Regions from separate parts of the Rhizobium sp. CFBP 13726 genome, predicted to be linked through region 1. Evidence: predicted binding sites of a transcription regulator. Region 1 holds the regulator's gene; each other region holds the start of a gene.
What was found. The regulator LexA, encoded in region 1, represses DNA repair genes until DNA is damaged. The targets are predictions, from matches to a motif close to TGTTCNNNNTGTGTTCNG.
Positions count from the first base shown of each region.

Region 2: the regulator LexA is predicted to act here: its motif matches at 5,415-5,432, upstream of dinB (DNA polymerase IV).
Region 3: the regulator LexA is predicted to act here: its motif matches at 1,714-1,731, upstream of ruvC (crossover junction endodeoxyribonuclease RuvC).
Region 4: the regulator LexA is predicted to act here: its motif matches at 3,662-3,679, upstream of IFT66_RS15220 (YifB family Mg chelatase-like AAA ATPase).

Region 1 covers NZ_JACYUU010000001.1:882,692-890,458, reverse strand. The annotation lists gene eno (phosphopyruvate hydratase) at 1-59, opposite strand, end outside; gene kdsA (3-deoxy-8-phosphooctulonate synthase) at 188-1,033, opposite strand; gene IFT66_RS04380 (VOC family protein) at 1,038-1,913, opposite strand; gene lexA (transcriptional repressor LexA) at 2,106-2,825, shown strand; gene IFT66_RS04370 (ComEC/Rec2 family competence protein) at 2,806-5,355, opposite strand; gene gltA (citrate synthase) at 5,649-6,938, shown strand; gene lpxB (lipid-A-disaccharide synthase) at 6,974-7,767, opposite strand, start outside.
Region 2 covers NZ_JACYUU010000002.1:560,478-568,244, forward strand. The annotation lists gene IFT66_RS09755 (GcvT family protein) at 1-1,854, opposite strand, end outside; gene IFT66_RS09760 (hypothetical protein) at 2,029-2,433, shown strand; gene IFT66_RS09765 (DUF3597 domain-containing protein) at 2,496-2,972, shown strand; gene IFT66_RS09770 (hypothetical protein) at 3,097-3,474, opposite strand; gene IFT66_RS09775 (FAD/NAD(P)-binding protein) at 3,529-4,941, shown strand; gene IFT66_RS09780 (hypothetical protein) at 4,993-5,301, opposite strand; gene dinB (DNA polymerase IV) at 5,453-6,547, shown strand; gene IFT66_RS09790 (DNA polymerase III subunit epsilon) at 6,599-7,348, shown strand; gene IFT66_RS09795 (hypothetical protein) at 7,377-7,694, shown strand; gene IFT66_RS09800 (2'-5' RNA ligase family protein) at 7,767-7,767, shown strand, end outside.
Region 3 covers NZ_JACYUU010000002.1:723,890-731,656, forward strand. The annotation lists gene ruvB (Holliday junction branch migration DNA helicase RuvB) at 1-102, opposite strand, end outside; gene ruvA (Holliday junction branch migration protein RuvA) at 314-931, opposite strand; gene ruvC (crossover junction endodeoxyribonuclease RuvC) at 1,113-1,622, opposite strand; gene IFT66_RS10730 (methyl-accepting chemotaxis protein) at 1,841-2,692, shown strand; gene IFT66_RS10735 (LLM class flavin-dependent oxidoreductase) at 2,822-3,832, shown strand; gene IFT66_RS10740 (YebC/PmpR family DNA-binding transcriptional regulator) at 3,890-4,636, opposite strand; gene IFT66_RS10745 (pyridoxamine 5'-phosphate oxidase family protein) at 4,778-5,290, shown strand; gene IFT66_RS10750 (MBL fold metallo-hydrolase) at 5,324-6,187, opposite strand; gene IFT66_RS10755 (hypothetical protein) at 6,330-6,668, opposite strand; gene IFT66_RS10760 (TIGR00282 family metallophosphoesterase) at 6,670-7,494, opposite strand; gene IFT66_RS10765 (5-formyltetrahydrofolate cyclo-ligase) at 7,506-7,767, opposite strand, start outside.
Region 4 covers NZ_JACYUU010000003.1:240,345-248,111, reverse strand. The annotation lists gene IFT66_RS15230 (peptide chain release factor 3) at 1-1,443, opposite strand, end outside; gene dut (dUTP diphosphatase) at 1,534-2,004, shown strand; gene IFT66_RS15220 (YifB family Mg chelatase-like AAA ATPase) at 2,041-3,573, opposite strand; gene gshB (glutathione synthase) at 3,745-4,695, opposite strand; gene IFT66_RS15210 (YraN family protein) at 4,807-5,178, opposite strand; gene rsmI (16S rRNA (cytidine(1402)-2'-O)-methyltransferase) at 5,188-6,129, opposite strand; gene dnaN (DNA polymerase III subunit beta) at 6,392-7,510, shown strand; gene pmtA (phospholipid N-methyltransferase PmtA) at 7,634-7,767, shown strand, end outside.

The DNA.
Region 1 (7,767 bases):
GTCGGATTGCCACGGCTGTCCAGAATTTCGCGAGCGATGATGTCGGTAATGGCGGTCAAGGGTCTCTCCTCGGTTAATGTGCGAGCCTGAATTCGCAGGCTCAGCGAACAGGCGTGTCATCGACATTGTGCGATCGTCGATGACACGCGGATTACAGTCCAGTCAATTCGGCGGTTTTTCGACGCCGTCAGCCTTTTGCGATGGCGTCGAAGGCCAGCAGCTTTTCCAGAAGCCGCGGCATGTCCTTCAGGTAGACCATGTTCGGACCGTCAGACGGTGCGTTGTCAGGATCTTCGTGGGTTTCGATGAAGACGCCGGCAACACCGACTGCGACGGCTGCACGGGCAAGCGTTTCGACAAACTCGCGCTGGCCGCCGGAAGAGCCGCCCTGGCCGCCTGGCTGCTGGACGGAATGGGTTGCGTCAAAAATAACAGGGCTTCCGAGCGACGCCATGATCGGCAGCGAACGCATGTCGGAAACGAGAGTGTTGTAGCCGAACGACGCACCGCGCTCGCAGAGCATCACATTGGGATTGCCGCTTTCTAGGAACTTCGCCTGAACATTCTTCATGTCCCAGGGTGCCAGGAACTGCCCCTTCTTGACGTTGATCGCGCAACCCGTCTTTGCAGCCGCGACCAGCAAGTCGGTCTGGCGCGACAGGAAGGCGGGGATCTGCAGGATATCGATCGTGTCGGCCACGAGGCCGCACTGCTCTTCCGTGTGGATGTCGGTCAGAACCGGAAAGCCGTATTCCTTCTTGAGATCGGCAAAGATTGCCATCGCGTTGTCCAAGCCGATGCCGCGCTTGCCGGAGATCGACGTGCGGTTGGCTTTGTCGAAGGAGGATTTGTAGACGAGGCCGATGCCGAGCTTCTTGCAGAGTTCGACAAGCGTGCCGGCGATCATGAACGCATGATCGCGGCTTTCCATCTGACAGGGACCGGCAATCAGCGAGAGCTTTGCCGTGTTTGAGAAAACGACTTTCGAACTCCCCTCGCCCACGGACACTTCAGAATTGGCGGAGACTGTCATTTCACTATTCCTCGAAACCGAAAACCACACCTTGCCCCGGGGCTGCCGACACGATCACGCGGCCATCCCTGCGGATGAATGCGACGTCATTAGCAGCAAGGGTGATCTCTGTCACGGCGAGATCGGTGGTCTTGAAGATGATCCCGCGCGCAGCGAGGCGCGACGATAACAAGGGCTTCATCGAAGACCGGAACTCGTCGCTGAACGTGTCGTTGGATTGAATGCGGATGCTGGCATTGGCAGCTTCGATCCGCAGACCGTCTTTCCCTTGCTCGGGTTGCGTCTCGAACACGGTTTCGAGAAGCGGCAGAAACTCCAGCGGGTCATCTGCAGAAAAGACGATCTCTCGAAGGCCTGTAACGGCGTTTGCGTGCTCATCTAGACCACCGCGATCTGCCGGTAATGCGGCCATTCGCTGGCAGGAAAACAGCAAGATGTCATCGACCTCGGGGACTGCCGCGAACGCCAGACGGAATGAGACTTCGCTCTCCCCACCATCGGGCAACTGCATCGGGCGGGAGAACTGAAGCATCTCGCCCGCAGACATGTGCCCGTCCACAAAACGGCTATGATCGGCCGCTGCATCCTGCGTCCCGACGACCACCGCCGATAGACCTTCCCTTTTCCGCTGGCCGCGAAAGCGGATGTCGCGATCGGTGAACACGTTGCCTCGTTTTGCCGCAAGCGAGGCTTGCCGACGGTTCACAATGGCCAGTGGCTCGAGGTACGAGCCATCCGCGAAGAATATGCAGGCATTGGCTGTGCCGAAAGGGTGAACACCTTCAGGTGCCACAGTAAAGCCGAGAGCGGTCAACCTCCCCCGCGCTGACGCCAGATCTGCAACGGGCAGAACCAAATGATCGACTGACTTGTTACCCACTTACACCCCCAAAGTCTTATTCCGCAGAACATTGGCTATCGCGGGAAACTCGGCAAGTGCTGCGCACGAACTGAATACGTGATCGAACGCTGAAATGAGACTATTCTTGAGCAGAAATTTGGGGCTTGCGGAACACAGATAGAACATATAGCGTCCGTTCTGCATTTGTTTCCAATTCTGAGGGTCCCGTCCATGCTGACACGCAAGCAACAGGAGTTACTTCTGTTCATCCACGAGCGGATGAAAGAATCAGGCGTGCCGCCGTCGTTTGACGAAATGAAGGACGCTCTCGACCTTGCATCGAAGTCCGGCATCCATAGGCTGATCACCGCGCTCGAGGAGCGTGGCTTTATTCGCCGTCTGCCGAACAGAGCACGCGCGCTCGAAGTGATCAAGCTGCCTGACGCCTATGTGGCGAACCTTCATCCGCGACGGGGATTTTCTCCCAGTGTCATCGAGGGAAGCCTCGGCAAAACGCAACCGGTCGTCGCTCAGAAGCCGGCGCCGGTCATGGCGGACAATCCGTTCTCGACAAACATTCCGGTCATGGGTCGAATCGCTGCCGGCGTGCCGATCTCCGCGATCCAGAACAACACCCATGACATCGCCGTTCCGATCGAGATGCTGGGTTCCGGCGATCATTACGCGCTCGAAGTGAAGGGCGATTCGATGATCGATGCCGGCATCCTCGATGGCGATACCGTCATCATCAAGAATACCAGCACCGCAAGTCCAGGCGATATCATCGTTGCCCTTGTCGATGAGGAAGAAGCGACCCTGAAGCGGTTTCGCCGCAAGGGTGCCTCGATCGCACTGGAAGCTGCAAACCCGGCTTACGAGACCCGCATCTTCCCGCCCGACCGGGTGAAGGTCCAGGGCAAGCTTGTCGGCCTTATTCGCCGCTATCATTAAGAACGCTGTCATCCCGGAGATGCGCAGCAACAGCCTCCGGGATGCCAAAGTCGAGTTGTCGCGTTCGCCAGTCATAGAACCGGTGGACGGTCCACGGACGGCTTGAGGTCTGTGCGCTGTCTCGCATCGCCGCCGTAATCTTGATGTCTGGCGCTGTCGCGTTCGGAATAATGGTGATTTCCAGTGCGCCAGTCCGGCGCAACGTCCGCCCGCTGAGAAGCAAGGCGCCGGAGCGGCAAGTATCGAAGCGTGCGCCGGGCGAGACGATGATCCGACCGAAATCGCAGGCAAGACCGGTGTATCGGTTGTCTTCGATAGTGACGATCCGGATGTCCTGAGCAGTCTGCGCCGCGCACAGGATTTTCGGCAGACAGGCGAATCGTCCGGGCTTCAATGCTTGAAGAAAACCCCTGACATATTCGATTTCCCGGCGCGTCAAATCCGGTCGCGAATGTGGTCCAGATGGTCTGTCATCGCTTTTCGCAAGGCTGGCACCTCGCGCTGGTTCCGAAGAGGCAAGAACCGGCAAGGCGAGCGGTTGTTCTCCGGTCTCAAGCACCAGCGCTCGCCGCCATTGATCGTAGATAAATCCCGGCGGTCGGGTTCGATTGAGGGTGATCTTGTCATCCTGGATCACGCCGACCGATGCGCCGTCTTCGGATATGACGATATCAGGCCTCGGCGCCGAGCCTGAGCGGACCGCAAAGAGCAAAGCCACCGCCATGAACAGCGCGCCTGTCAACCTCAGCGGCGTGCGCAGCAGCGTCAGAAGCAGAAAGCCTGCCGTCGCCAGAGGCAGGAAAAGCGGGTTCTGCCGGCCGATGGCAATATCGCCGCCCCATGCGGCGACGATCTCGGCAATGCGAATGACGATCCGCAGCCCCTCGCCCATGATGAACAGAAAGGGAGCATCCAGCCCGAACGGCATCAGCAACATGCCAACAAGCCCTGCCGGCATCACCACGAAGGAAATGATCGGCATGGCCGCGAGATTGGCCGCGAGGCCGTAGGTGGTCAGATGGTGGAAATGCTCGATCGAATAGATCGACGTCGACGTACTGCCGATCAGCGACGTCACCACGATCCCGGCAATGAAATGGAACGTCGCCGCGACACCCGTTATCCAATGGTTGCTACCTTTTGTCTCCTCCTTTCCTTTCGCGAAATATCGCGTCCAGAGGGCGAACCCTGCCACCAGTGCCGCGGTTGCCGCAAACGACATCTGGAAACTCGGACCCAAAATCTCCGACGGCGAGATGGCGAGGATGATGATTGCCGAAAGGGCGACGTTGCGAAGGCTGATGGAGGGTCGATCGACGAGCACGGCGACCAGCATCACCGCCATCATGATATAGGCCCGCTCGGCGGAAACCCCGAACCCGGAAATCAGGTAATAGGCGGTCGCCATGACAAGCGCACCGAACGCGGCAAACTTCTTGATCGGATAGGCCTGCGCAAAGCCTGGAAACAGCGACAGGACGGAGCGGACGCCGACGAAGAAGATACCGGCTGCCAGCGCCATGTTCAGGCCTGAGATCGCGACGATATGGGCCAGCCCGGACAGACGAAGCGCCTCGGTCGTCTCACGGGAAATTGCACGGCGCTCGTCGGTCACGATTGCGGCAGCAAAAGCGCCCGCATCCCCCTTGACCGTATCGCGGATGCGACTGCCGATTGCGCTGCGAAGCGCAAAAAGCCCTCGCTGCATGTCCGACCATAACCCGGGTTGGTCATCGATCGCCGGTTGTACGCTAGGCGCGCCGTAAAAGAAGCCAACGGCCCCGATTTGATCGAAGTAGGAGGAGAAGGCGAAATCGTTCAATCCGGGAAGCGCCGGGCCAGAGGGTGGCGACAGACGGGCACGGCCGGAAACGCGCTCTCCGATGTCTGCAGGTTCGTGTTGGCTTCTGGCAAGAACCGAGACGCGCTGTGGCGGTCGTGAAAGCGAGGGCTCAGATGTCTGCTCGATCCTGAGGATATAGCGCCAGCGGCGCTGTGCATCGGCTTCGCGTCGTTCGACAATCCCGCTGATGGTCGTCGTGACGGGCGAATCGAGCACGACCGTCGAACACCGCCAGGTTTCGAGCGCCGCCAGTGCAGAACCGGAGAGAAGCAGGCAGATTACAAGGTTGGCACGAGACAGTGGATGCGCGCGATACCGTGTCAGCCCTGCGGTCACCATCGAGATCGCAAGCATGGTTGCGAGAATGAATGGCGATGGCGTCCAAGGAAGTGCGAACCAGAACGCAGCGCCGGCGCCCAGCAAGACAGGCAGGAAGAGGAACCCATGACCGTGGGAAACCTCCTCGCTCAACGACGTGCTCAGCCATTTGGAAACGGGCCGGTCTCTGACCACATATCCTAGGAAAACATCCTCGGAATGATGGTCGTTTCGACCATCATTCCGGACTTCCGCGGGCATTGTCTGCGATGCCGATTCGGGCGTCCAGAGTGCGATTGCGTGGGGTGTCGAAGCAAGCATCATCGGCTTGCTGCTGGCTGCCTCAAAAATCGCTCCGCCATTCGCCATGATGGTTTATCCCGCCGGCTCCGCTGCAGAGACGGTGATTGATAAACGCAACCTGCGCGTTTATATTCTCCTCGTCAACACATTCGCCAAGCTGCGGTTTTCCTTCACGTTACGGCCTCTTACACCATGAGGTTGGGCATCTTTTAAACGTGGCCTGCCTAAATTATTTTCGCGCTGCACAAAATGTCGCAGGAGCGCTTGGCATCACCTTTAGGATCATATAGCTAACTTGCGACGCTTAACTCTTATGGCGCTTTCTGGGCGCCATGCCGCCAACAGGTTGGAGGATCAGAATGACGGAACAAAGCGCAAATCTCGTACTTGGTGATAAGACAGTCGACCTCTCGGTGCGATCGGGCACCATTGGGCCGGATGTTATCGATATCGCAGCCCTGTACAAGCAAACCGGTGCCTTCACCTACGACCCCGGCTTCACGTCGACTGCATCCTGTGAATCCAAGATCACCTATATCGACGGCGACAAGGGTGTTCTCCTGCACCGCGGCTACCCGATCGAGCAGCTTGCTGAACAGGGTGACTTTCTGGAAACCTGCTATCTGCTTCTCTATGGAGAACTGCCGACGGCTGCCCAGAAGAAGGACTTCGATCATCGCGTAACCATGCACACCATGGTCCACGAGCAGATGAGCCGCTTCTTCACCGGCTTCCGCCGCGATGCGCATCCTATGGCCGTCATGTGCGGTTGCGTGGGCGCTCTCTCGGCCTTCTATCACGATTCCACCGACATCACCGATCCGCACCAGCGGATGGTTGCGTCGCTGCGCATGATCGCCAAGATGCCGACGCTCGCCGCCATGGCCTACAAGTACCATATCGGCCAGCCCTTCGTGTATCCGCAGAACGACCTGGATTACGCCTCCAACTTCCTGCGCATGTGCTTTGCTGTGCCGTGCGAAGAATACAAGGTCAACCCGGTCCTGTCGCGCGCCATGGATCGCATCTTCATCTTGCACGCGGATCACGAACAGAACGCGTCGACCTCGACGGTTCGCCTCGCAGGTTCCTCGGGTGCAAACCCGTTCGCCTGTATCGCTGCCGGCATTGCCTGCCTCTGGGGCCCCGCTCACGGCGGCGCCAACGAAGCAGCGCTCAACATGCTGACCGAGATCGGGACCGTCGACAAGATCCCGGAATACATCGCCCGTGCCAAGGACAAGAACGATCCGTTCCGTCTGATGGGCTTTGGTCACCGCGTCTACAAGAACTACGATCCGCGCGCCAAGATCATGCAGAAGACCACGCATGAAGTGCTGGCGGAACTCGGTCACAAGGACGATCCGCTTCTGCAGGTCGCCATGGAACTCGAGAAGATTGCTCTGACGGACCCCTACTTCATCGAAAAGAAGCTGTACCCGAACATCGACTTCTATTCGGGCATCACCTTGAAGGCGATGGGCTTCCCCACGACGATGTTCACCGTTCTGTTCGCGCTTGCGCGTACCGTCGGCTGGATCGCCCAGTGGGCCGAAATGATCGAAGATCCGCAGCAGCGTATCGGTCGTCCGCGCCAGCTCTATACCGGCGAAGCGCAGCGTGACTACACGCCCGTTTCGAAGCGCTAGGCGCTGAATTAGGCTTTGCGAAAAGAAAAACCCGTTCAGCGATGAACGGGTTTTTTGTTGTCTAACAGTTCGAGTACCGCACCTGCTGCGGCCTCTCCAGGCGGAACAGGGACGTCCAGTCTCTGCCAGGCAAGTGCGAACCCGTCGAGCATCGCACGGCGCTCCGGCGTGTCGGCGGACAGACGTTCCGCCCAGCGGCTGAGGCTTCCGGGTCGCACGACCTCGTTGACATACTCGGGAACGACCGGGTAGTCGGCGATCAGGTTCGGAAGCGCGCCGGTCCAGATCTTGATGCGGCCGGCCAGAAGCTTGATCAGCCAGTCCGTCTTGTAAGCCGAGACAACGGGAACCGTCGCAAGCCCCAGTTCCAGGATAACCGTCCCTGAAGCCGCCAGCGCCACGTCCGCCTCTGCGAAGGCAGCCCATTTTCCGGCTGTATCCGTGGTAATCTCGACATGAACCGGCAGATCTGCGGCCATCTCACGCACCAGTTCTTCCCGGCGCGGTACCGTCGGAAGCAGGAACCGGGTCTCACCATTGCGATCCGAAAACTCGCGCGCAGCCTCGCCGAACACGGGTAGGAGTGCCTTGATTTCGGCTGACCGGGAGCCCGGAAGCAAGAGGATCGTCTTCTTGTCGGCGGAGGTCTTGACCGGCCTCTCGGCGCGCGCAGCACGGACCCTCAGGAGATCCGCATCATTGGTCAGCCGGTGACCGACGAACACTGTCTGCGGACCCTGCAGCCGTCGCATCGCTTCCGGCTCGAAGGGAAGCACGGCAAGAACGAGGTCGACATAGGAGAGCATCGCCTTGGCACGATATTCCTTCC
Region 2 (7,767 bases), on a different contig from region 1:
GCGAGCGTTCGGGCCCCAGATGCCGATGGTGATGAACTTTTCCGAGACATCGGTAATGGTGACGTCGAGGCCACGATCCTGCGCGACACGCTTCATGTAGAGCAGGTCCCGCGGCCCGGCATCGGCGCCGTTGACGAGACGGCCGCGATCAGCCAGGCGGAAGACGGTGAAATCGGCCCGCACCATGCCCTCGTCGTCGAGGAAGTGGGTGTAGATGCCCTTACCGATATTGCCGTCGCCGCCGATCTTGGCCGCACACAGCCATTCGAGCAGCTCGACATGATCGGGCCCCTCTATATCGACCATGTGGAAATGCGAGAGGTTGACGATGCCGCAATCCTCGCTCATCGCCAGATGCTCGGCATTCGACACGCGCCAGAAGTGGCGGCTGTCCCACTCGTTTTCGCGCGTCGGAACCCGGTCGCCGTATTTCTCCAGCAGATGCTCGTTGGCGGCGTAACCGTGGGCACGCTCCCAGCCGCCGAGCTCCATGAAGTAACCGCCCAGTTCCTTTTCGCGATCGTGGAACGGCGAGCGCTTGGCGCCGCGGCCCGTCGCATAGGGTTCGCGCGGATGAACGGCCGGGAAATAGATCTTCTGGGCAGCCTCGAAGGTGCGGCCCTCGATGAACTCTTCCGTCAGCTGATGCGGATAGAAGCGCGCGTAATCGATCGAGTTGTGGTCGATCTCGGTGCGGCCATCGGTCATCCAGTCGGCGATCAGCTTGCCATAGGCTGGGCCGTCCTTGACCCAGATGGCAACGCAGTACCAGAGCCCGCGCACCTTCTGGCTTTCGCCGCAGGAGGCACCGCCGCCGGCCGACACCTGCAAGAGACCGTTGAACGAATGCCCTTCGTTATAGCCGAGCTCGCCGAGGATCGGCGTCAGCTCGATCGCCTTTTCCAGCGGCTCGATGATCTGTTCCATGTCGAGATCGCGCTGCGACGGCGACAGCCGCGCTTCGTGCTTCTCAAGAATGTCGCGGGGATGACAGAGGCGCGGATGGGTGGTCTCGTAATAACCCCACTCGATCTGCCCGCCTTCGGTCGTCTTCGGATCGCCGGTGTCGCGCATATAGGCCGAATTGCCCTGGTCGCGCAAAAGCGGATAGCCGATTTCCTTGCCGGTGCCTTCGAACTCGTTATAGGGCCCGAAAAAGGTCAGCGGATGATCGACCGGCATGACCGGCAGATCCTCGCCCGCCATCTCGGCAATCAGCCGGCCCCAGATGCCGGCGCAGACGACGACATGGTCGGCCATGATCGTGCCGCGGTGGGTGACGACGCCCTTGATGCGGCCGCCCTCGATAATCAGAGACTGCGCCGCCGTATTGCCGAATACCTTGAGCTTTCCGGCCTTCTCGGCGGCGTCCACCAGCTTGCCGGCGACTGTCTGCGAGCGCGGAATGACGAGACCGGCATCCGGATCAAACAGACCGCCCTGCACCTGATCTTCCTCGATCAGCGGGAACATCGCCTTGATCTCGGACGGCGAGACGTAATGCGCCCGGGTGCCGAAGGCCTTGGCAGAGGTCAGCTTGCGCTTGATCTCTTCCATCCAGGCATCGTCGCCGGTGCGCGCGACTTCGAGACCGCCGATGCGGGCGTAGTGCCCCATCTTCTCGTAGAAATCGATCGAATACTGGGTGGTCCAGACCGACAGGTAGTCATGGCTGGTCGTGTAGCAGAAGTCCGAGGCATGCGCGGTCGACCCGATATCGGTCGGGACCCCAGACTTGTCGATGCCGACGATATCGTCCCAGCCGCGCTCGACAAGGTGATGCGCGATCGACGCACCGACGATGCCACCGAGCCCGATGATGACGACCTTAGCCTTTTGCGGAAATTCTGCCATTGCATGCCCCAACCGAGTGAAGCCGCGATACTAGAGGGACAGACGCGACAGGTCACCTCAGATTACGACATCAAAAACTGTTGCAGCGCCACGCACGCCCGAAGAGGTATATGAGGAACTTCTTGGCCCCTTCTCCTGTTTAGCACTCGATAAAATGGTAACAGGGGCAATCACATGAAATTCAGAGCATTGAAGGCGGTGACCGCTGTCGGTCTTGCCTGCCTGATGCTGGCGGGCTGCGTCAGCGAAGGCGGCACCTACACCGAGTACCGTTCGTCCGATCGCTACGACCGGTTCAACCGTTACGACGGTCCGAACTACCGTTACCGTCATCACCGCGACCGCGATCGCCACCACGGCCGTCACGACGGCCGCCGGCCCGACCGTGACAACGATCGCCCGCACCGGGACTGGAACCGCGGCGACCGCCCGGAGCGCCCCGGCTACATCCGCAACGACCGAGACGGCCGCAATGATCGGGGTGGTCGCGATGGCCGTGACCGTTCCAGCGGTCGTGGCGGACCGGACCGTTCAGACCGCGGCTCAGGCGGCGATCGCGTCGTCGTCCCGCAGAACTAAAGTGATCCGTCATCGACGCGATCTCGTACCATGTATGGCATAAACCAACGGAGGAACTATCCATGAGCATATTCAGCAAGATCAAGGACGCCATCTTCGGTCATCCTGCAGCAGCAGCACCGGCTTCGCCAACAGGCGCCGAGCCGACACCGACGTCCATGGCAACGCCAGAACCTGCTGCGACGACGGCCCCGCCGGTCGGCGGAACAGCCCAGGCTGCTCCGAAGACCGCAGGCGCACCGCCGGTCGCAACTCCAGGCTCGACCTCTGCCACGATGCAGACCGTCGATATCGCACCGGTCCTCGACGCAGCCGTCAAGAAGAGCGGCCAGAAGCTCGACTGGAAGCATTCGATCGTCGACCTGATGAAGGCCCTCGGCATGGACGCAAGCCTTTCGGAGCGCAAGGAACTGGCCGACGAACTCGGCTACACCGGCGACCAGAGCGATTCCGCCACGATGAACATGTGGCTGCACAAGGCGCTGCTGAAGAAGCTGTCCGAAAACGGCGGCAAGGTGCCTGCCGAACTTCTCGACTAATGGTTTCGGGCGCTCCACTGCGGGCGCCCGAACTTCTATCTCATGAAAACTGCTTGCGATTCCCGTCATCCGGACGGTTGAGACATGACGAAGGCCCGGCTGAGACCGGCTTCCGCGTCATGTCTCAGTAGGCGAGAGACGTACTCCAGAGAAAAATGTCCTGCTGGTCGGTATCCGTCAGTCGATCGGCATCAGTCTCCTCGACCTTCTGCGTCTCGAGCCGTGGCAATGCCTCAGCTTCTTCTTTTCGGTCACCGGCCAACTGCCCTGTCGATCCGAACAGATCGATCCCAAATATCGAAAAGCCGCCACCAATCATCACGCTCTCCATTCCTTCCCGATCTTTGATGTGTAATGTCGCGTCAGAGGGAGTCGTGAACAATATTGCCTGCGAGAACACTGGACTAAATTTAGCCGCGCCAAGGGATAAACGTGCTCCGTTTCCGATGCCTAGGAAAAAGCCCGTTTTTGCAAGCGCAGCGCCTATCGATTTTTGATTCAACGACGTACCGTGCGAGTTTAAAAGAGCGGCCGCGTCTAACCGAAGTGACTGACAGTGACAGCATCGACGACGTCTGAACGGCCTGAACCAACACGATCTTCAATCGCCATTATCGGCGGCGGCGTGACCGGGGCAGCGGTCGCTTACCATCTGGCGACCGGCCACAAGGCGGACGCCGTCGACATCACCATTTTCGAGCCGCGTGCCGAAATCGGCAGGGGCCTCGCGTACGATACGCGGGACCCGGTGCACCGGATCAACGTCCCGGCAACGCGAATGAGCATACTTCCTGGCGATCCCGAGCATTTTTCGAGATGGATGGAAACGACCGGCTCCGTTGCGGAGGATGAGGCGGCATTTCGCGCTGATGGCAACGTGTTTCCGCGCCGGGGCATCTTCGGAAACTATGTCCTGTCCAACCTTCAACCTCTTTTGGCATCCGGAGCCGTCCGCCATATCTGCGCCGCGGTGACCGGCGTCGAAAAGCGGCACGACCAATGGCATGTCACCGATACCACCGGGCAGACGCTGGTTGCCGATATCCTGGTGATCGCTGCCACCCACCCTGCTCCGGTTGCCCCACGCTCCTTGAGACGACTGGCCGAGCATCCGCGCTATGTCGCGGACCCGACAGCGCCGAACGCATTGGCGCCGATCCGGGCCGACGATCGGGTCCTCGTCGTCGGCAACGGGCTGACCTCCGCGGATGTCATCGCCTCGTTGAAGCGTTGCGGGCATAGCGGCAGCATTACTGCCCTTTCGCGCCGTGGCCTGCGCTCACGCGGACACGCCACCTTTGCGCAGGAACCGTTCGGCGACTTTCTCGACCATCCCGCCACAAGCGCATCCGAGATCCTGTACCGCGTGCGGGCCGCGATCAGGGAAGCGCAGGCAGAGGGTCAGACCTGGCATGCGGTTCTCGACCAGTTGCGCTCGCAAGGCGGCGGCATCTGGAAGCATCTGCCGCTCGAGGCACGCCGCCGGATCGTGCGACACCTGCGTCCCTATTGGGACGTCCACCGCTTCCGGATTGCGCCGCAGGTGGAAGACGTGCTCGACGCGGAGGCGGCAGCCGGCAGGCTCGACATCCTCGCCGCAGGCATCGTCGACGTCAGCACCGACGGAGACATCATCGATGTCACCATCAAGCGGCGCGGGAAGAATGGTGTCGAAGTCCGCCAGTTCGATGCCGTCGCGGTCACGACCGGCCCGGCCCACGGCAACGTGCTGCAGAGCCAGCAATGGCTGCGGCAACTCGGCGATCACGGCTTTCTGCACCTCGATCCGACGGGGCTTGGTCTTTCCTGCAACGAGCAGTCCAACGCGATAGACGCGGATGGCAAGTCCGAACCAAGGCTTTTCATCGCCGGACCGCTGGCACGCGGTCATTTTGGCGAGCTGATGGGCTTTCCGCAGGTTGCGGAACATGCGCTGCTCGTCGCCGATTCGATTGCAGCAAACCTCTGAGCTCACCGCCATACGGAGCCGGCTGAGAGCCGGCCCCTCGGTTCACTGAAATCAGCGGCCGGTGACCCGTATCGCGCCTGCTTCGCCAAAACTCTTCTGCACCGCCGCCATCTTGCTCTCGGTGATATCCGCCGAAACCTCGATCTCGCCCTCCAGCGGGCCATCGGTGCGCTCTCCGCCATCATGCGACGCATCGCCACCCGACGGAGCGGATCCGACCGTGTTGTCGGCACCGACGGACTGGATGAAGATATCCGGACGCGAGATACCGTGCTGCTGAACCAGATGTTCGACCGCAAGGTCTGCGGCCGCACGGGTGTCGAAAGTCGCTCGAATGGTTGTCGTGCTGTCGTCAGCCATGAAACTGTCTCCTGTTGATAGATCACCAGAAGCAAACGCCTTCAAAGCCCGCTTGTTTCCCTCATGCACAGGAAGCTGGGCAGAGAGCTTGGATATTTGTCGCAAGACTGCTATGTTCTCTTTTTGTTTCTATCTCATCCAGCAAACTCGCATGAATGTCACGGTTCCCATATCCACCCGCAAGATCATCCATGTCGACATGGATGCGTTCTATGCATCCGTCGAGCAGCGCGACAATCCTGACCTGCGCGGCAAGCCGCTGGCGGTCGGCGGTTCCGCGGCACGCGGCGTGGTGGCCGCCGCAAGCTACGAGGCACGCGTGTTCGGCGTCCACTCCGCCATGCCCTCCGTCACTGCCAAGCGCAAATGCCCGGATCTGATCTTCGTGCCGCCGCGCTTCGAGGTCTACAAGTCGGTGTCCCGGCAAATCCGCGAGATCTTTGCGGAATACACGCCGCTGATCGAACCCCTGTCGCTCGACGAAGCCTATCTCGACGTTACCGAGAACCTGAAGGGCATGGAGATCGCCACCGAGATCGCGCTGGAGATCCGTGCCAAGATCAAGCAGGTCACCGGCCTCAATGCATCGGCCGGCATCTCCTACAACAAGTTCCTCGCCAAGATGGCAAGCGACCTCAACAAGCCGAACGGCCAGGCCGTGATCACGCCAAAGAACGGTCCGGGCTTCGTGGAATCGCTGCCTGTCAAGAAATTCCACGGCGTCGGGCCGGCGACTGCCGAGCGGATGAAGAAATACGGCATCGAGACCGGTGCCGACCTCAAGTCGAAGTCGCTGCAGTTTCTCGCCGAAAGTTTTGGCAAATCCGGACCCTATTTCTACGGCATCGCACGCGGCATCGACGAGCGCCAGGTGCGTCCCGACCGCATCCGCAAATCCGTCGGCGCCGAGGATACGTTCGTTGAGGATATCGACGCCCTCGACCTCGCCACGGCCGAACTGAAGCCGCTCGCCGAAAAGGTCTGGCGCCACTGCGAAGCGCATCGCATTTCGGGCAAGACCGTCACCGTGAAGATCAAATATTCCGACTTCACCCAGGCGACACGCAGCCGCACGGCGTCCCTCCCCTATGCAAGCGTCGCGGAAGTGCTGGCGGCGGCATCCGGGCTCCTGGCTACCGTCTACCCTTTCCGGCGTTCGGTAAGGCTGCTGGGCGTATCCCTCTCTTCGTTGGTCGGCGCCGGGCCGGATGACGTGGAACAACCGCAGCTCGGTCTCGATTTATAATCGACAAGCACACAAAGAGCGCGGCCAATAAGCGTCGACAAGGACTTCGACATGAGCAATCCCACCATCCGCGTCATCGACCTTGAGACCGGCGGCAACGGACCGAACGACGTCTGCGAGATCGGCTGGCAGGATGTCACCCTAGGGGCAGACGGAAGATGGCAGATTAACGAGGACCGCGGTGCGCTTCTGGTCAATCCCGGCCGTCCGATGTCGCCCGACACGATCGCGATCCATCATATCCTCGACAGCCATGTCGCCGACGCGCCGTTCTGGAAGGATATCGCACCGACTGTCCTGCGTCCCCCGCACCGGATCGAAGCGCTTGCCGCCCATCGCGCCGCCTTCGAACAGCGATACTGTACACCGCGGCTAACGGGCGGCCTGCCCTGGATCTGCACCTGGAAATGCAGCCTGCGGGTCTGGCCCGAACTGCCGCGGTTCTCCAACCAGATGCTGCGCTACCTGCGCATGCCCGAAGGTCTGGTCCACGAGATCGGCCTGCCGGCGCATCGCGCCATGCCTGATGCCTATGTCACGGCGCACCACCTGCGCGACCTCCTCAACGAGGCATCACTCGAAGAACTCCTGGCCTGGAGCAGCGAGCCGGGTCTGCTGCCGCGCGTGCCGTCAGGCGCGGATCGCGGCAAGACCTGGGACCGAATCAGCGAAGATGCGCTTCGGGACCTCGCGGAAGACCGGGATATCGATATCCGCTTCAGCGCCCGCACCGAACTGACGCGCCGCGGTGAACAACCACAGCCCGCCGCCGTTGACCCGCCACAGGGGACGCTCCTGTAATCGGTATGGCGAAAACCGGGGTTGGACGATGAGCGAGACGTATCCTGACACACCCGACGGCAAATACTTCGTCGTCCGCGGCAGGCTCTGGCGTCGAAGCAACCCGGCGCTGGACGCGGAGACGCGTCAACGCCTGGTCTCGGACCTGATGTCGGCACGCCGGGCCGTCCGCGATGCGAAAGGCAAACCCGACGCGATGGCCGAAGCGCGCCGGCGGGTCGACGATGCCAAGGTTCAGCTTGGCGAACGCGGCCCTGTCTGGTGGGATGACGGCGAGCCCGATCTCAACCGGCAGATGGCCAAGAACACGCCCTATGCGGACTGGTTCGCGAAACTGAAGGATTGATATCGCGGGCCCGGATCCCAGATCTCGGCTTCAAAGACCCGTTCGAAACCTGGCCCGGAAGGTTCAATCCCAG
Region 3 (7,767 bases), on a different contig from region 1:
CTCTGCCTGCCCGGTAAACTCGTCGAGCGACTGCGGGCGCAGCGCCGTATCGAAATCTTCGCCCCGTTTTTCCGGCGAGATGAGGCGGTTTTCGTCGGTCATGCAAGAATTTCCATCTCGGGCGCGCAGGATGCGGCCTTTGTGTCTGATGTCATGGAGCAGTGGCACCGGCCATGTGGAGCAGCAACTCTCGGCACGCCGCGATCCTTGATCGCTATCCTGATCTGACCTTCAAGAGCCATGGTCGTGAACGCACCCAATCTGTTACTTCCCGCAATTGTCCGGCCCTACCGATATCCCAGTACCCCGGATATCACGACCTCGCCAGTTCCTTCAGACCCAGCCGGATCAGCTTGGCGCTGTCGGCATCCTCACCGGCTGCCTTCAAAGCAGCGGCGACGGCATTGGCCGCCTGATCGCGAGAATAGCCAAGATTGGTGAGCGCCGAGACCGCATCGCTGACGGGCGCAGACGCCACGCCCTCGCCCAGTTCCTGCTTGAAGCCGATATTTGCGGATGCCTCGCCGGCAAAGGCGGGCGCCTTGTTCTTGAGTTCTGTGACAATGCGGACGGCGACCTTGGGGCCGACACCGGGCGCCCGCGACACTGCGGTCTTGTCCTGCAGCGCAATCGCATTGGCCAGTTCGCCCGGTGTCAGCGTTGAGAGCAAGGCCAGCGCCACCTTGGCGCCGACGCCCTGCACGCTCTGCAGGAGGTTGAACCACTCGCGCTCCAGTGCCGACAGGAAGCCGAACAGTTTCAGCTGGTCCTCGCGCACATAGGTCTCGATAAACAGCACCGCCGCCTCCCCCACGTTGAGGCGGGCCAGCGTGCGGGCCGAACAGAAGGCTTCGTAGCAGACGCCGTGCACGTCAACGAGCGCGTAGTCCTCGCCGATCTCGTCGATAGTGCCTTTGAGCTTGCCGATCATGTTTTAGGTCCGCCGCTGAGGATGAAGGAGAATGGGTTCCGGAAATCATGATGCCGAGCATCGGGAAACAGGCACGATAGAGCGCTGCATCGCGCGTCAGAAGCCGATGCGAGCGTACGGCCTCTGCCGAAATACCTACTGAGGGCGGAAGAACAAGTCAAGAACAGAGGAGGATGATGCGTCAGCCGGCCAAAGCTTGGCGCATGCGGTTTGCAACGCGGTTATGGGCGTGGCAGATGGCGATCGCCAGCGCGTCGGCGGCATCGTTACCCTTGAACTCCGCCTTCGGCATCAGGATCTTCACCATCATGTGGATCTGCTGCTTCTCGCCATGGCCAACGCCGATGACCGCTTTCTTGACCGCGTTTGGCGCATATTCGGAAACAGGCAACCCGGCACGCGCCGGCACCAGCATCACGACGCCACGCGCCTGACCAAGCTTCAGCGTCGCCACCGCATCCTTGTTGACGAACGTCTGCTCGACCGCCGCCTCGTCTGGCGTGTAGGTATGCACAACTTCGGCCAGACCATCGTGCAGCTGGCAGAGGCGCGAGGCGAGGTCGATGTCACCGTCGGACACGACCGTCCCCGATGCCACAAAGCGCAACGAGTTTCCCAGTGTCTCGATGACACCCCACCCTGTGCGGCGAAGCCCCGGATCGATGCCGATGATGCGAATCGGTTTTGTCATGGCAACTGTTGTGTCACGCCGGGAATCCTGCGCCAAGGCCGAAACGCGGAGTGACTCTGCAGGCCAACATGCGGACCGAAGCCGTCGGAAGCGTTCATATTTTGTTAACCATAACCGCATCGTTTTGGGCAGAAGTGGTGATCCAACCGCAACAACCTTTTCCTAATGGCGTTGGTTCGTCACAAAGGGTTTCTTAAGAATCACGAGGAGGCGCCCGAATGATACGGGACTATGATCGGAATGAGACCGAGCTGCGCGATCTTCGCAGAACCGCCGACATCCTGGACGGCGGTCTGCGCCGCTTTGCAAGCGGTGATATCCGCACCACACTTGATGAACCCATGCCCCTGCGTTTTGAGGGCATGCGTCGCGATTTCAATCGTGGCCTCGCAACAATCGCCCGGACCATCGGCACCGTCGTTTCGAGTGTCGAGACGATGCGGGCCGACACCGAAGCCATGGCCGCCATCCTGCGCAGCCAGGCTCAGGCCCGCCAGGATCAGGCAGACAGAATTACCCGCGCGAAGTCAAAGACCAGCGCGCATGAGAGAAGCGCCAAGCAGCGTCAGGCAATCACCCGTCATGTCGGCACGATCGCCCACAACACCAAGCTTGACATGCGCCGACCGCGCGAAGCGGTCGCTGCCGCGTTGAAGCTCATTGAGACGATGGAACTGTCGGCCGGTACGCCCAGTGATACAGGCATGAGCGCAATCCGCGCCAAGACCGAAGAGATCGAGCGCGAACTGCGTGCGATCGGCCTTTACGTCGATGCATTGGCCCAGAATGTCGAGGAACTGACCGAATCCGCCGATGCTCAGGCGGCCGAGGCCGAGGCTATCCGTGGCGAGCTCGACGAAATGGCCAAGGCAAAGGATGCCCGGGCCCCCGAAATCCTGACCACGCCGCTTGTTCTCGACAGTCTGAACCGCAGCATCGGCGAGATTGATCGCGCTGCCGCACGCTACTCCGACGTGACCATTTTGCCGGCGCCGCCAGTCTTTCCGCCTGAAGGATCGCCCCCGTCGTCGGGAGGTCGCAAGCCCTTCCTGCGCCTGATCAAGACCTGAGGCAGCGACCTCACTGTCGGACCTCCACCGACCCCGCCGAGCGACTTTCATCGCCGGCGGGGTCGTATTTGCAAGACCGGCTGCCTAGATAGGGAGAACACGTTTTCCTATCCATTTCAGGATATGCCGATGATCCCGTTTTCCATTCTCGACCTTTCGCTGATCGGCGAAGGGTATTCCGTCAGCCAGGCTCTCGACCAGTCCCGCAGGCTTGCGATCAAGGCCGAACAGCATGGCTATAACCGCCTCTGGCTTGCCGAACACCATGGCATGCCGGGCATTGCCAGCGCGGCCACCGCGCTCGTCATCGCCCATGTCGGCGCCGCGACCAAAACCATCCGGGTTGGCTCCGGCGGCATCATGCTGCCAAACCATTCTCCTCTTGTGATTGCCGAACAGTTCGGCACGCTGGAAGCGCTGCTCCCCGGCCGTGTCGATCTCGGCCTCGGCCGAGCGCCCGGAACCGACATGCGCACGGCAAATGCGCTGAGACGCAATCTCGATGCGGGCGCAGAAAACTTCCCGCAGGATATCGTCGAGCTCAAGCATCTGCTTGGAACGCCCGTCCCGAACCAGGCAATCCTTGCCGTGCCGGGAACCGAGGCGAATGTGCCGATCTGGCTGCTCGGCTCCTCGACCTACAGCGCCCACGTGGCGGCCGCTTTGGGTCTCCCCTACGCGTTTGCCTCGCATTTTGCGCCAGATATGCTGCTCGACGCGATCGCCATCTACCGCGATCGCTTCCAGCCCTCGGCGGATCTCGACAAACCGTATGTGATGGCCGGTGTCATGGGTGTGGCAGCAGATACGGATGAGGAAGCAAACAGGCTCTTCACCTCGTCGCAGCAGCAGTTTGTCAACCTGCGCAAGAACGTCCGCGGCCTTTTCCCGAAACCGCTCGATACGATGGACGGTTTCTGGACGCCGATGGAGAAGATGAATGTGGAGCACACGTTGCGCTACGCAGCGGTCGGCTCGCCACGAACCATCGAACGCAAGCTCGGTGAGTTCCTGGCCGAAACCCAGGCCGACGAGCTCATCATCTCGATGCCGATCCACGATATCGACAAGCGTCTCCGCTCGGTGGAATTGTTTTCGCAGCTGTCGCTGATGGATAGCCAGCTGCAGCGAGCCGCGTAAACGAATACGGGCCGGTCTCAACGACCGGCCCGCTTCATTTCATGACTAGAGAGGCGATCAGGCCGACAACTTGGCCATGACCTCATCAGAGACTTCGAAGTTCGAATAGACGTTCTGCACGTCGTCGTCGTCTTCGAGATTGCCGATCAGCTTCATCAGCGACAGCGCACGTTCCTCGTCGACTTCGATCGTGTTCTGCGGCTTCCAGATCGACTTGACGGTCTCGGCACCGCCGAGCGTGGCGTCGAGTGCCTTGGAGACTTCACCGAGCGCCTCGAACCCGCAGATGATCGTGTGGCCTTCCTCGTCGGAAATCACATCGTCCGCACCGGCCTCGATCGCAGCTTCCATGACCGTATCCGCATCGCCGACTGACGCCTTGTAGGTGATCTCGCCGACATGGTCGAAGGAGAAGGACACCGAACCGGTTTCGCCAAGAGCGCCGCCGGCCTTGGTAAAGATCGAGCGAACGTTGGAGGCGGTACGATTGCGGTTATCGGTCAGCGCTTCGACGATCACGGCTGTGCCGCCGGGACCGTAGCCCTCGTAACGCACCGCGTCGTAGTTCTCGGCGTCGGCGCCCGAAGCCTTCTTGATGGCCCGGTCGATATTGTCCTTCGGCATCGACTGAGCCTTGGCGTTTTGAACGGCAAGGCGCAGCGCCGCGTTCATATCCGGGTCGGGTAGACCGGATTTTGCCGCAACGGTGATTTCGCGTGCAAGCTTGGAGAACATCTTGGAACGGATACCGTCCTGCTTGCCCTTGCGGTGCATGATGTTCTTGAACTGTGAATGGCCAGCCATGGCACCCCTGTCTGCATCATTATCTGGAATTGTGCCGCCTTATAGTTTCGAACCGGAGGCCGTTCAAGAGCCTTTCGGATGAGGAACAAACCCCGCCCCGCCTCCGTTCTTCAACCGCACGACAAAGAAGGAGAATTATAGATGGCGAGCCTTACCGAAGCACGCGAAGCCCCCGAACGTCAGATGTGGGACGAAATCAACGGAATCCATGCGGGCATGCTCGGCATCGAAGGTGCGCACATGCACTTCCAGCCGATGGCGCCGAATGTCGATTCCGAGACCAACACGATCTGGTTCTATACCAGGACCGATACGGATCTGGTGAAGGCGCTCGGCACAGCCTCCCGCGCCCACTTCAACGTGGTCGGCAAGGATCACGATTACCACGCCTGCCTCTCGGGCACCCTGGAAGTCCGCAAGGACGAGGCCAAGATCGATGAATACTGGAGCGCCGTGACGGCTGCCTGGTACGAACACGGCAAGTCCGATCCCCATCTCACCATGCTGGCCTTCCGTGTCGACGACGCCGAAATCTGGGCATCGACCGACAGCACGCTCAAGTTCGGCTGGGAAATCGCCAAGGCGAACCTCAACGACGAGAAGATGCCGGAAGTCGGCGTCAACAAGCGCCTGACCTTCCCGCGTCACGCCTGATCAAACGAAAGACAGGGGCTTAAACAGCCCCTGTCACAGCCCTCGCGGCACCATGATCGTCGGCTTCTTCGGCAGGCTGCGCATCGACACGGTGATCGTCTCGCTTGGCGCGTAGGCGATCTCGAACTTGCCGTCGAACATCGACAGGAACCGCTCGAGCGGCGGTCCGAAACGGTGCATCGGCAGGATCAGCGACGACCGCAGCCGTTGAACGACGCGGCTCATGCTGTCCGCCCCCATCGTCAAACCACCATCGACCGGCACCATCAGAATATCGAGTCGACCGATCTGCGTGTACTGCTGTTCGTTGAGTTCGAAATGCAGGTGGCCGAGATGCCCGATGCAGAGACCGGCGACTTCGAAGATGAAGATCGAGTTGCCGTCCGGCTCGATCCCGCCGCCCCAGTTGCGGATATCCGAGACGACATTGCGGATATAGACATCCCCGACCATTTCCCGATGCTCGGCCTTTTCACCCGGCACATCGCTCCATCCGCGCATCACGTGGGCGATCGCAGGATCCGGCATCATCGTGTAGTGGGTGGAATGCGCCTTGTTCATCGTCACCACGTCAGGCATCCGCGACGGCTGGTGAACGCCGCTGTAATCGGTGGCGATGCCGATACCGTTGGGGCTCTCGATAAAATAGGTCGAGTGGCCGACGAAGGTTATCTTCACCTCTTCCCGCGCCGACAGGTTTACCGGTTTGATGACTGGCGCAAGCGTGGGACCCGAGGGATTGAAGCTGGCATAGCGGACATGGGGGAAATTCTCGCCCGGCAGGTTCTGCGCAATCGCCTGGCATTGGCTGACCGGCAACCCGCCCTCCTGCGCCAGCGCCGATATGGCGGATAGAAGGAGAGCCGAAAAACCGAATGCCAGCGTTCGCAGCTTCATGCCACACCCCGAACCGCGTTGCGAAAAATCGAGCCGATGCGTTCATGCCATTCCGGGGCTCAGGATGCGGCAAGCATGGCGAAGCGTCCAGCGACGAAGCGCCGTGGTCGTCTCACAATCATGTCATTGAGTGGTTAGCGCCTCAACGCGTCCGGCAGACGAAGGGCAGAAATGAGCTCGCTGTCCCGAAGTTCATCGCGGCCATGGTGAGGCGATTGGCAAGATCGATATCACCCTTGGACGACGGGCACACATCCGCACCGTTGGAGCAGCCGGCTGCAATGAAAGCATTGTTCCCCTCAATGAAAGCACGGGTAACGTCGCCGCCAGCGGACATCGAAAGCAGGTCGTGCCAAGCCTTGGCGTAGAAACTGCACTTCTTCTGAGCCCACGTTCCGGCTGAAGGCTGGACGCTTTGCTGTGCCGATGCTCCGAAAACCGGAAGCATCAGAACCGCAAACAGAAGCAGCGCCCGAACCATTCTACCGCCAGAAGCTCGGAATGGTCTCCGCGAGCCGCGGCCCGATCCGGAGCGGCTCGATCTTCTCGGCCAGTCCCGTCGTGTCGGAAATCTCGATGCCGAGACCGCAGATCGTCGCGGGACCGTTTGCCGCCTCGAAACGGCCCTTCGGCATTTTCGAGATGAACCGGTTGAGCGGCTCTTCCTTGTCCATGCCGAGCGACGAATCGTAGTCGCCGCACATGCCGGCATCCGACATGTAGCCGGTGCCGCCGTTCAGGATCTGGCAGTCGGCGGTCGGCACATGCGTGTGCGTGCCGACGACGAGCGACGCACGACCATCGACGAAATGGCCGAAACACTGCTTTTCGCTGGTGGCTTCCGCATGGAAGTCGAAGATGATGGCATCCGCCTGTTCCTTCAGCGGGGCCGCGGCAAGGATCGCCTCGGCGGACTTGAAGGGATCGTCGAGCTCCGGATGCATGAAGACCCGGCCCATGATGTTGGCGACGAGGATGCGCGCGCCATTGCGACCGTAGAAGATGCCGGATCCCTTGCCGGGCGTGCCGGCCGGATAGTTGGCCGGGCGCAGGAACTGGTCGTGGCGACCGGCAAACCCGACGGCTTCCTTCTGGTCCCAGACATGGTTGCCGGTGGTGACAACGTCGGCACCGGCATTGATCGTCTCGAGAAAGATCTCCTCGGTAATGCCGAAGCCGCCGGCGGCATTCTCGCCGTTGACGATCACGAAGTCGAGTTTCAGGTCGGACACCAGCCCCGGCAACTTGTCCCAAACCGCCGTACGGCCGGTTTTGCCGACCATGTCACCCAGAAACAAAAGACGCATGCTTGTCCAATCTACGCGGGCATATCCGCGAACGGCCGATAGCCGCTTTCGGTCAAGACGGCATCGAGCTTCATATCATGAGGTTCTTCAGGCACTGATGCCACTTCCTGGCAGTCGAATGCAATGCCGATCAACCGCGGGTTCAAGCCTTTTTCGCGCAAACGGTGAATGGCCCGGTCATAATATCCGCCGCCATAGCCGATCCGGTGGCCGCGCGCATCGAATGCGGCCAGTGGCACGAGCATGATCTCGGGCTCGAGTTCTTCCGCCTCG
Region 4 (7,767 bases), on a different contig from region 1:
GCGCTTGACGGTCAGGAACTTGTCGAGCTCGGCTGGCTGATCCGACGAGATCCAGCGGCAGACAGAGAAGCGCGACATTTCGAACGAGACCGGCAGCGTATATTCCCCCAACAGCCGCTCTTTGAGAACGTCGAGCTGCAGCGCGCCGACGACGCCGACGATGGCAGGCGAGCCGTCTTCCGGGGAAAACAGCTGCACGACGCCCTCTTCCGCCATCTGCTGCAGGGCTTCCTTCAGCTTCTTCGCCTTCATCGCATCTTCCAGACGCACGCGGCGCAGGATTTCCGGCGAGAAGTTCGGGACGCCTTGGAAGACGAGATTTTCGCCTTCCGTCAGCGTGTCGCCGATACGAAGCGTGCCGTGGTTGGGGATGCCGACGACATCGCCGGCAAAGGCGGTATCGGCGATGTGACGCTGGGAGGCGAAGAAGAACTGCGGCGCCGTGAGGCCCATCTGCTTGCCGGTGCGGGCAAGCCTTGCCTTCATGCCACGCTCCAGCTTGCCCGAGCAGATGCGCGCAAAGGCGATACGGTCGCGGTGGTTCGGATCCATGTTGGCCTGGATCTTGAAGACGAAGGCCGTCATCTTGTCTTCGCTTGCATGCACGGTGCGGATATCGGCGACCTGGTCACGCGGCGGCGGCGCGAAATCGGCCAGTGCCGTGATCAGATCCCGGACGCCGAGATTGCGCAGCGCCGAGCCGAAGAAGACCGGCGTCAGGTGACCCTCGAGAAAGGCCTTTCTGTCAAACGGGCGGCAGGCTTCCCGCGCCAGTTCGACTTCCTCGACGAAAGCCGCGCGTTCGTTTTCCGGCAGGCGGTCGGCGACGGCCTGGGGTCCGTTGACCGAGATCGCGTCCTCGCTGTCTGGACCACGCACCCGGTTATCGGCCAGGTGGTAGGTTCCGCAGAAGCTCTTGGAACGACCGATCGGCCAGGTGATGGGAGCCGTATCCAGCGCCAGCTTTTCCTCGACCTCGTCGAGTACTTCGAAAATGTCGCGGCTTTCGCGGTCCATCTTGTTGATGAAGGTGATGATCGGAATGTCGCGCATGCGGCAGACTTCGAACAGCTTCAGCGTGCGCGGCTCGATGCCCTTGGCGGCATCGATGACCATGATCGCCGCATCGACCGCCGTCAGCGTGCGATAGGTATCGTCCGCGAAGTCTTCGTGGCCGGGTGTATCGAGAATGTTGAAGACCTTGTCGGCATATTCGAACGTCATCACCGACGTCACGACCGAGATGCCGCGTTCGCGTTCGATCTTCATCCAGTCGGACCGCGTCTGGATGCGATCCTTCTTGGCCTTGACCTCACCGGCGAGCTGGATGGCGCCCCCGAACAGAAGCAGCTTTTCCGTCAGCGTTGTCTTGCCCGCGTCCGGATGCGCAATAATCGCGAATGTGCGGCGGCGGGAGACCGCCTCTGCAATGGTTTCGGCCATCTTTTATATCCTGTGAATTGCCGCGGTATCTAGCGACTAAAGCCCGCCATTGCAATTGACCTGCCGCGCTGCGGCGCAAAGTAATGGGCAATGACCATTCAAGCCCCCTCCTCACCCGTCCTCAATGTCCTGCGTCTTCCGCACGGCCAGGACCTGGATCTGCCCGCCTACGAGACATCAGGTGCTGCCGGCATGGACCTGCGTGCCGCCGTGACCGATGGCGAGCCGCTGACCATCGCACCCGGCAAGCGCGCCCTGGTGCCGACCGGCCTCGTGTTCGAAATCCCCGCCGGGTTCGAGGTGCAGATCCGCCCACGTTCGGGGCTTGCGTTCAAGAACGGCATCACGTGCCTCAACACGCCCGGCACGATCGACAGCGACTACCGCGGCGAAGTGAAGGTTTTGCTGATCAATCTGGGAGACGAGGATTTCGTCATTGCCCGCGGCATGCGGATCGCACAGATGGTGTTCGCGCCCGTTGTCCAGGCGCAGGTCGTCGAAGTTTCCGAGGCAAGTGCGACGGCACGCGGCGCCGGCGGGTTCGGATCCACCGGCGTCTGACGTCTGCCGGAATCCTGTGACACCGATCTAGGTCAATCAGGCGGATACCGTGGGGCGCTCCCCGGCCATCCGATACGAGATCGCCTCGGCAAGGTGTATTCTCCCGATACCATCCTTCTCGTCGAGATCGGCCAGCGTCCGCGCCACCCGCAAGACCCGATGATAGCCGCGGGCGGAGAATTTCAGCTTTTCCGCCGCGTCGCGCAACAATTGCAGCCCTCCCGCATCGAGCTCGGCGAACTTCTCGATCATGGCGGTGGAACAGCGCGCGTTGGTGAGAACCGTGTACTGGCCCTCGCCTTCGAAGCGCTCTCTTTGCCTGTCGCGTGCGGCCGCCACCCGCCTTGCCACGCCGGCGCTTGGCTCTGCCGGTGCCGGGCGGATCAGATCGCTTGCGGAGACAGCTGGCACATCGATACGGATATCGATGCGGTCCATCAGCGGGCCGGAGATACGTGCCTGATAATCCGAGGCACAGCGCGGGCCACGGGCGCAGCTATGTCCCGGTTGTCCCGCCATGCCGCAGCGACACGGGTTCATCGCGGCTACGAGCTGGATGCTCGCCGGATAGGAGACCCGGTGGTTGGCCCGGGCGATAACACATTCGCCAGTCTCCAGCGGCTGGCGGAGCGCATCGAGAACCTGGGGCGAGAATTCCGGAAACTCATCCAGGAAAAGGATGCCGTGATGCGCGAGCGAGGCTTCTCCGGGCCTGGCGCGCAGACCGCCGCCGACCAGTGCCGCCATCGTGGCGGAATGATGCGGCATGCGATAGGGCCTCCGGTCCGACAGCTTTCCGCCCGAAAGCTGGCCGGCGATCGAGTGGATCATCGAGACTTCGAGCAGTTCGGTTGCCGAAAGCGGCGGCAATATCGACGGAAGGCGGGCTGCGAGCATGGATTTTCCCGAACCGGGTGGACCGACCATCAGGAGGTTATGACCGCCGGCAGCCGCCACTTCGAGCGCGCGTTTGGCGCTTTCCTGGCCCTTGATATCGACAAGGTCAGGCAGATTGGCGGGCGGTGCGCGCACGGCCGGCTGCGGTCGCGACATGACCTGCGTGCCGCGAAAATGGTTGGCGAGCGCGATCAGGCTGCGTGGTGCAAGAATATCGACGCCGGGGCCTGCCCAGGCCGCTTCAGCGCCACTCTCTGCCGGGCAGATCAGGCCCCTTCCGATTGCGTTGGCGCTGATGGCTGCCGGAAGCGCACCGGCGACGGCTGCAAGCGTTCCATCGAGGTTCAGTTCGCCGATCACCACATAGTCAGCCAGCATGTCGCCTGGAACAGCACCGAGCGCCGCCATCAGGCCCAATGCGATCGCGAGGTCGAAATGGCTGCCTTCCTTGGGCAGGTCCGCCGGGGCGAGATTGACCGTGATCTTCTTCGGCGGCATGGCGAGACCCGAGGCATGCAGTGCTGCCTGGACCCGCTCGCGGCTTTCGGCCACCGCCTTATCGGGCAGGCCGACGATATGCATGCCGATCTTTCCAGGTCCGATCATGACCTGCACATCGACCGGAATGCCTTCAATTCCCTGAAATGCTACCGTTCTGATACGCGCGACCATTCCGACCCGCCCACTTGCAAGCTAAGGTGGGGAAATTCCCGCCTACCGTGCCACAGGTTGAAAGCTCGCACGATTGACGGTGAATTTCAAGAACAGGTAGTGAACAATTTCGCGCATGAGACGAGGACAGCGTGCATCAGGTTGCATAACGAGAACAAATGTGAACGGTTATCAGCTCTGCTTGGCGTCGATTGCATCCCACATCAGGCTCGCGACGTCTGCACCGCCGAATTTCTTGACCTCGCGGATGCCTGTCGGAGAGGTGACGTTGATCTCGGTCATGTAATCGCCGATCACGTCGATGCCGACAAAGATGAAGCCGCGCTCGCGCAGAGCCGGTCCGATACGGGCGCAGATTTCCTTTTCGCGCGGCGTGATATCGGTCGCCTCGGCACGTCCGCCGACATGCATGTTGGAGCGGCTGTCGGTTTCCGAGGGCACGCGGTTGATCGCGCCGACCGGTTCGCCGTCAACGAGAAGAATGCGCTTGTCGCCCTTGCGCACCGCCGGCAGGTAGGCCTGGGCGATATAGGGCTCGCCGCGATACATCTGGCCGAACATTTCCAGAAGCGAGGTAAAGTTGCGATCATCGCGGGCGGAATGAAACACGCCGGCGCCGCCATTGCCGTAAAGCGGCTTCAGGATGATGTCGCCGAGCTCATGGCGGAACTTGGCGATCTCCTCCGGATCACGGGAGATCAGTGTCGGCGGCATCAGGTCGGCGAATTCGGTGACGAAGATCTTTTCCGGCGAGTTGCGCACCCAGGCCGGGTCATTGACCACGAGCGTCTTTGGATGAATGCGCTCCAGCAGATGGGTGGACGTGATGTAGCCCATGTCGAAGGGCGGATCCTGGCGAAGCTGCACGACATCCATCGTCGACAGATCAGTCGGCTGCTTTTCCCCAAGGGTAAAGTGATCGCCCTTGATGTCGCGCACCTGCAGCGGCTCGAGAGCTGCAAAGATGCGTCCGTCGCGCATCGTCAGGCGGTCGGGCGTATAGTGGAACAGCTCGTAACCGCGCGATTGCGCTTCGAGCGCCATGGCGAATGTGGAATCGCCGGCAATGTTGATGCCGGAAATGTGGTCCATCTGAAATGCGACCTTGCGAATTTTCGCCATGACTTCAGCCCCCTAGGATTGGCCCGCCTGATGTAGGACGACGAACCCCGAAAGGCAACCTTGGCCCGGATAATCAGCAGGACCGACGATGGGGCCTGCGCTGCCAGAGGCCTAGAACGCATCCTGGAAATGGCGCGGAAACCTTCCCGGCAAGACGGCGATGATGTCGTATCGCTGCGATAACCCGGATACGTCCTTGCGTTTCTGCAGCCAGAGATCGCTCGCGGCCCGAATCCGTTTCTGAGATGCGAAGGAGACGGCGTCGAGCGCCTGCATCTCGGATCGTCTAGCCTTCACCTCGACAAAGACCACGAGATCGCGCTTGCGGGCGATGAGATCGATCTCGCCCAGTTTCGTGCGGTGGCGAAGGGCGAGGATGCGATAGCCTTTCAGCAGGAGATAGGCAGCAGCGACATATTCCGAGACATGGCCGCGGCGCTCTGCCTTGCGACGTCTGGCGCCGATCTCATCCCGTTGTGCCATCGCGATCCATCAGGTCCCGTTCTTCATGGCGATCAGGCGCTGATAGAGATCCTTGCGCGGCAGGCCGGTGATCCTTGCCGCTTCAGTCGCAGCCTTTGCGGTCGGATGCGTTTTGGAAAGGTCCTGCAGGATGGCATCGACCTCCACCTCGCCCGGCGCCTCTTCAGGTGCTGGAGGTTCGATCAGAAGGACGATCTCGCCCTTGACGTTGTGGCCGTCACCGTAATGGGCGGCAAGCTCGGCCAGCGTGCCCCGGCGAAACTCCTCGTAGGTCTTGGTGAGTTCCCGGCAGACGCAGGCAAGCCGGCTGCCGCCGAGCACATCGGCTGCAGAAACGAGCGTGTGGGCAATGCGATGGGGAGATTCAAACAGGATCAGCGTTGCCGGGATCTTTGAAAGTTCCGCAAGCCGGTCGCGGCGGGCTTTATCCTTGGAAGACAGAAAACCGACGAACAGGAAAGCATCCGACGGCATGCCGGAACCGACGAGGGCCGCAAGCGGGGCGGACGCGCCGGGGATCGGCACGACACGATAACCGGCATCGATCGCCATCTGGCCGAGGCGATAGCCGGGATCCGACACAAGCGGCGTGCCGGCATCGGAGACCAGCGCCACAGACTTGCCGGCTTCGAGTGCCGCAATCAGCTTCGGCCCGGCTTCGTTGGCATTGTGCTCGTGGTAGGAATAAGGGCGATTGACGATGCCGTAACGATCGAGCAGCACGCGGGTCACCCTTGTGTCCTCGCAGGCCAAAACATCGGCGCCGGACAGGGTTTCGAGCGCGCGCAGCGTGATATCGCCGAGATTGCCGATCGGGGTGGCGACGAGATAGAGCGCCGGCTCGATGGGGCGGGAAGCGATAAACGTGTTGCCGACGCGGTAACCGCGCTGTCCCTTGACGGGTTCGGCAGCGGTTTCGGTGGATTGCTCTGAAGATTGGTCGAGGGTCATCGCCTGTTATGGTCGAGGCCGCAGGCTTCGGCAAGCAGAGGCCGGCGATGTTTTGCGCGTCCGGTTTCGCGGCGTTGCGTTTTCTGTGTGCAAGTGCGGTATGAACAAGCAATTCAAGTGGCGCGGGATCCGTTCTGCTCTTGCTTTCGCATCCGAATGTCTGCCATTTTGCCCGTCCACATGATCCGGCTGCGCAATGGCCGGCAGAGAATATCAGGTGGTCCGGCATGCCGGATCGCCACGGTCGAAAGCGATAGTGTCCATGCGTATTACTCTTGAGCGCTCCAATCTCTTGAAGTCGCTGAATCACGTGCACCGCGTCGTGGAACGGCGCAACACGATTCCAATCCTGTCCAACATCCTGCTGCGCGCGTCCGACGCGAGCCTGGACATGAAGGCGACGGACCTTGATCTGGAAGTGACGGAATCGACACCGGCCATGGTGGAACAGTCCGGCGCCACGACCGTGCCGGCGCATCTGCTCTATGAAATCGTCCGCAAGCTGCCGGACGGATCCGAAGTGCTGCTCGCCACCAGCGCCGACGGCGCAACCATGACCGTGCAGTCCGGCCGTTCGAAATTTTCGCTGCAGTGCCTGCCGGAAACGGATTTCCCGGATCTGACGGCCGGCAGCTTCAGCCATACGTTCAAGATGAAGGCGACCGATCTCAAGATGCTGATCGACCGCACCCAGTTTGCGATCTCGACAGAAGAGACCCGCTATTATCTGAACGGCATCTTCTTTCACACGATCGAGGCTGGTGGCGACCTGAAGCTGCGCGCTGTTGCAACCGACGGCCATCGCCTTGCCCGTGCAGATCTCAAGGCGCCTTCCGGCTCTGAAGGCATGCCGGGCATCATCGTGCCGCGCAAGACCGTGGGCGAGCTGCAGAAGCTGGTCGACGATCCGGAAGCCTTCGTGACGGTGGAAGTCTCGGATGCCAAGATCCGCCTCTCGATCGGCGGCATCGTCATGACGTCGAAGCTGATCGACGGCACATTCCCCGATTACCAGCGCGTTATCCCGACCGGCAACGACAAGGAAATGCGCGTCGACTGCCAGAGCTTTACCAAGGCTGTGGACCGCGTCTCCACGATCTCTTCCGAGCGCGGACGTGCCGTGAAGCTGTCGCTGTCCGAAGGGCAGCTGATGCTGACGGTCAACAACCCGGATTCCGGCAGCGCCACGGAAGAAGTGGCTGTCGGCTACGAATACGACGCGATGGAAATCGGCTTCAACGCCAAGTACCTGCTCGATATCACCGCCCAGCTTTCCGGCGACGACGCGATCTTCATGCTGGCGGATGCGGGGTCACCGACACTGGTGCGCGATACGGCGGGCGACGATGCGCTCTATGTGCTGATGCCGATGCGCGTATAGCATCTTACCAGGCGGCTCGGTTAACCCCAGCCGCCTTTTTTGTGCCGTATTCCGCCTGCGACATTTTATCTTGTGTTTGCGGCAAAACGGTTCACACTGGATGAAACTGGAGGGGACGACCTGATGGAACTGCGTTTGAAGGAACGGCTTGGCCGGAAATTTGACGAGGAAATCCGTTTCTTCAAAGGATGGATCGACGGTCCGAAACAGGTCGGAGCCATCATCCCCACATCCTCAGTCACCGCCAAGCGGATGGC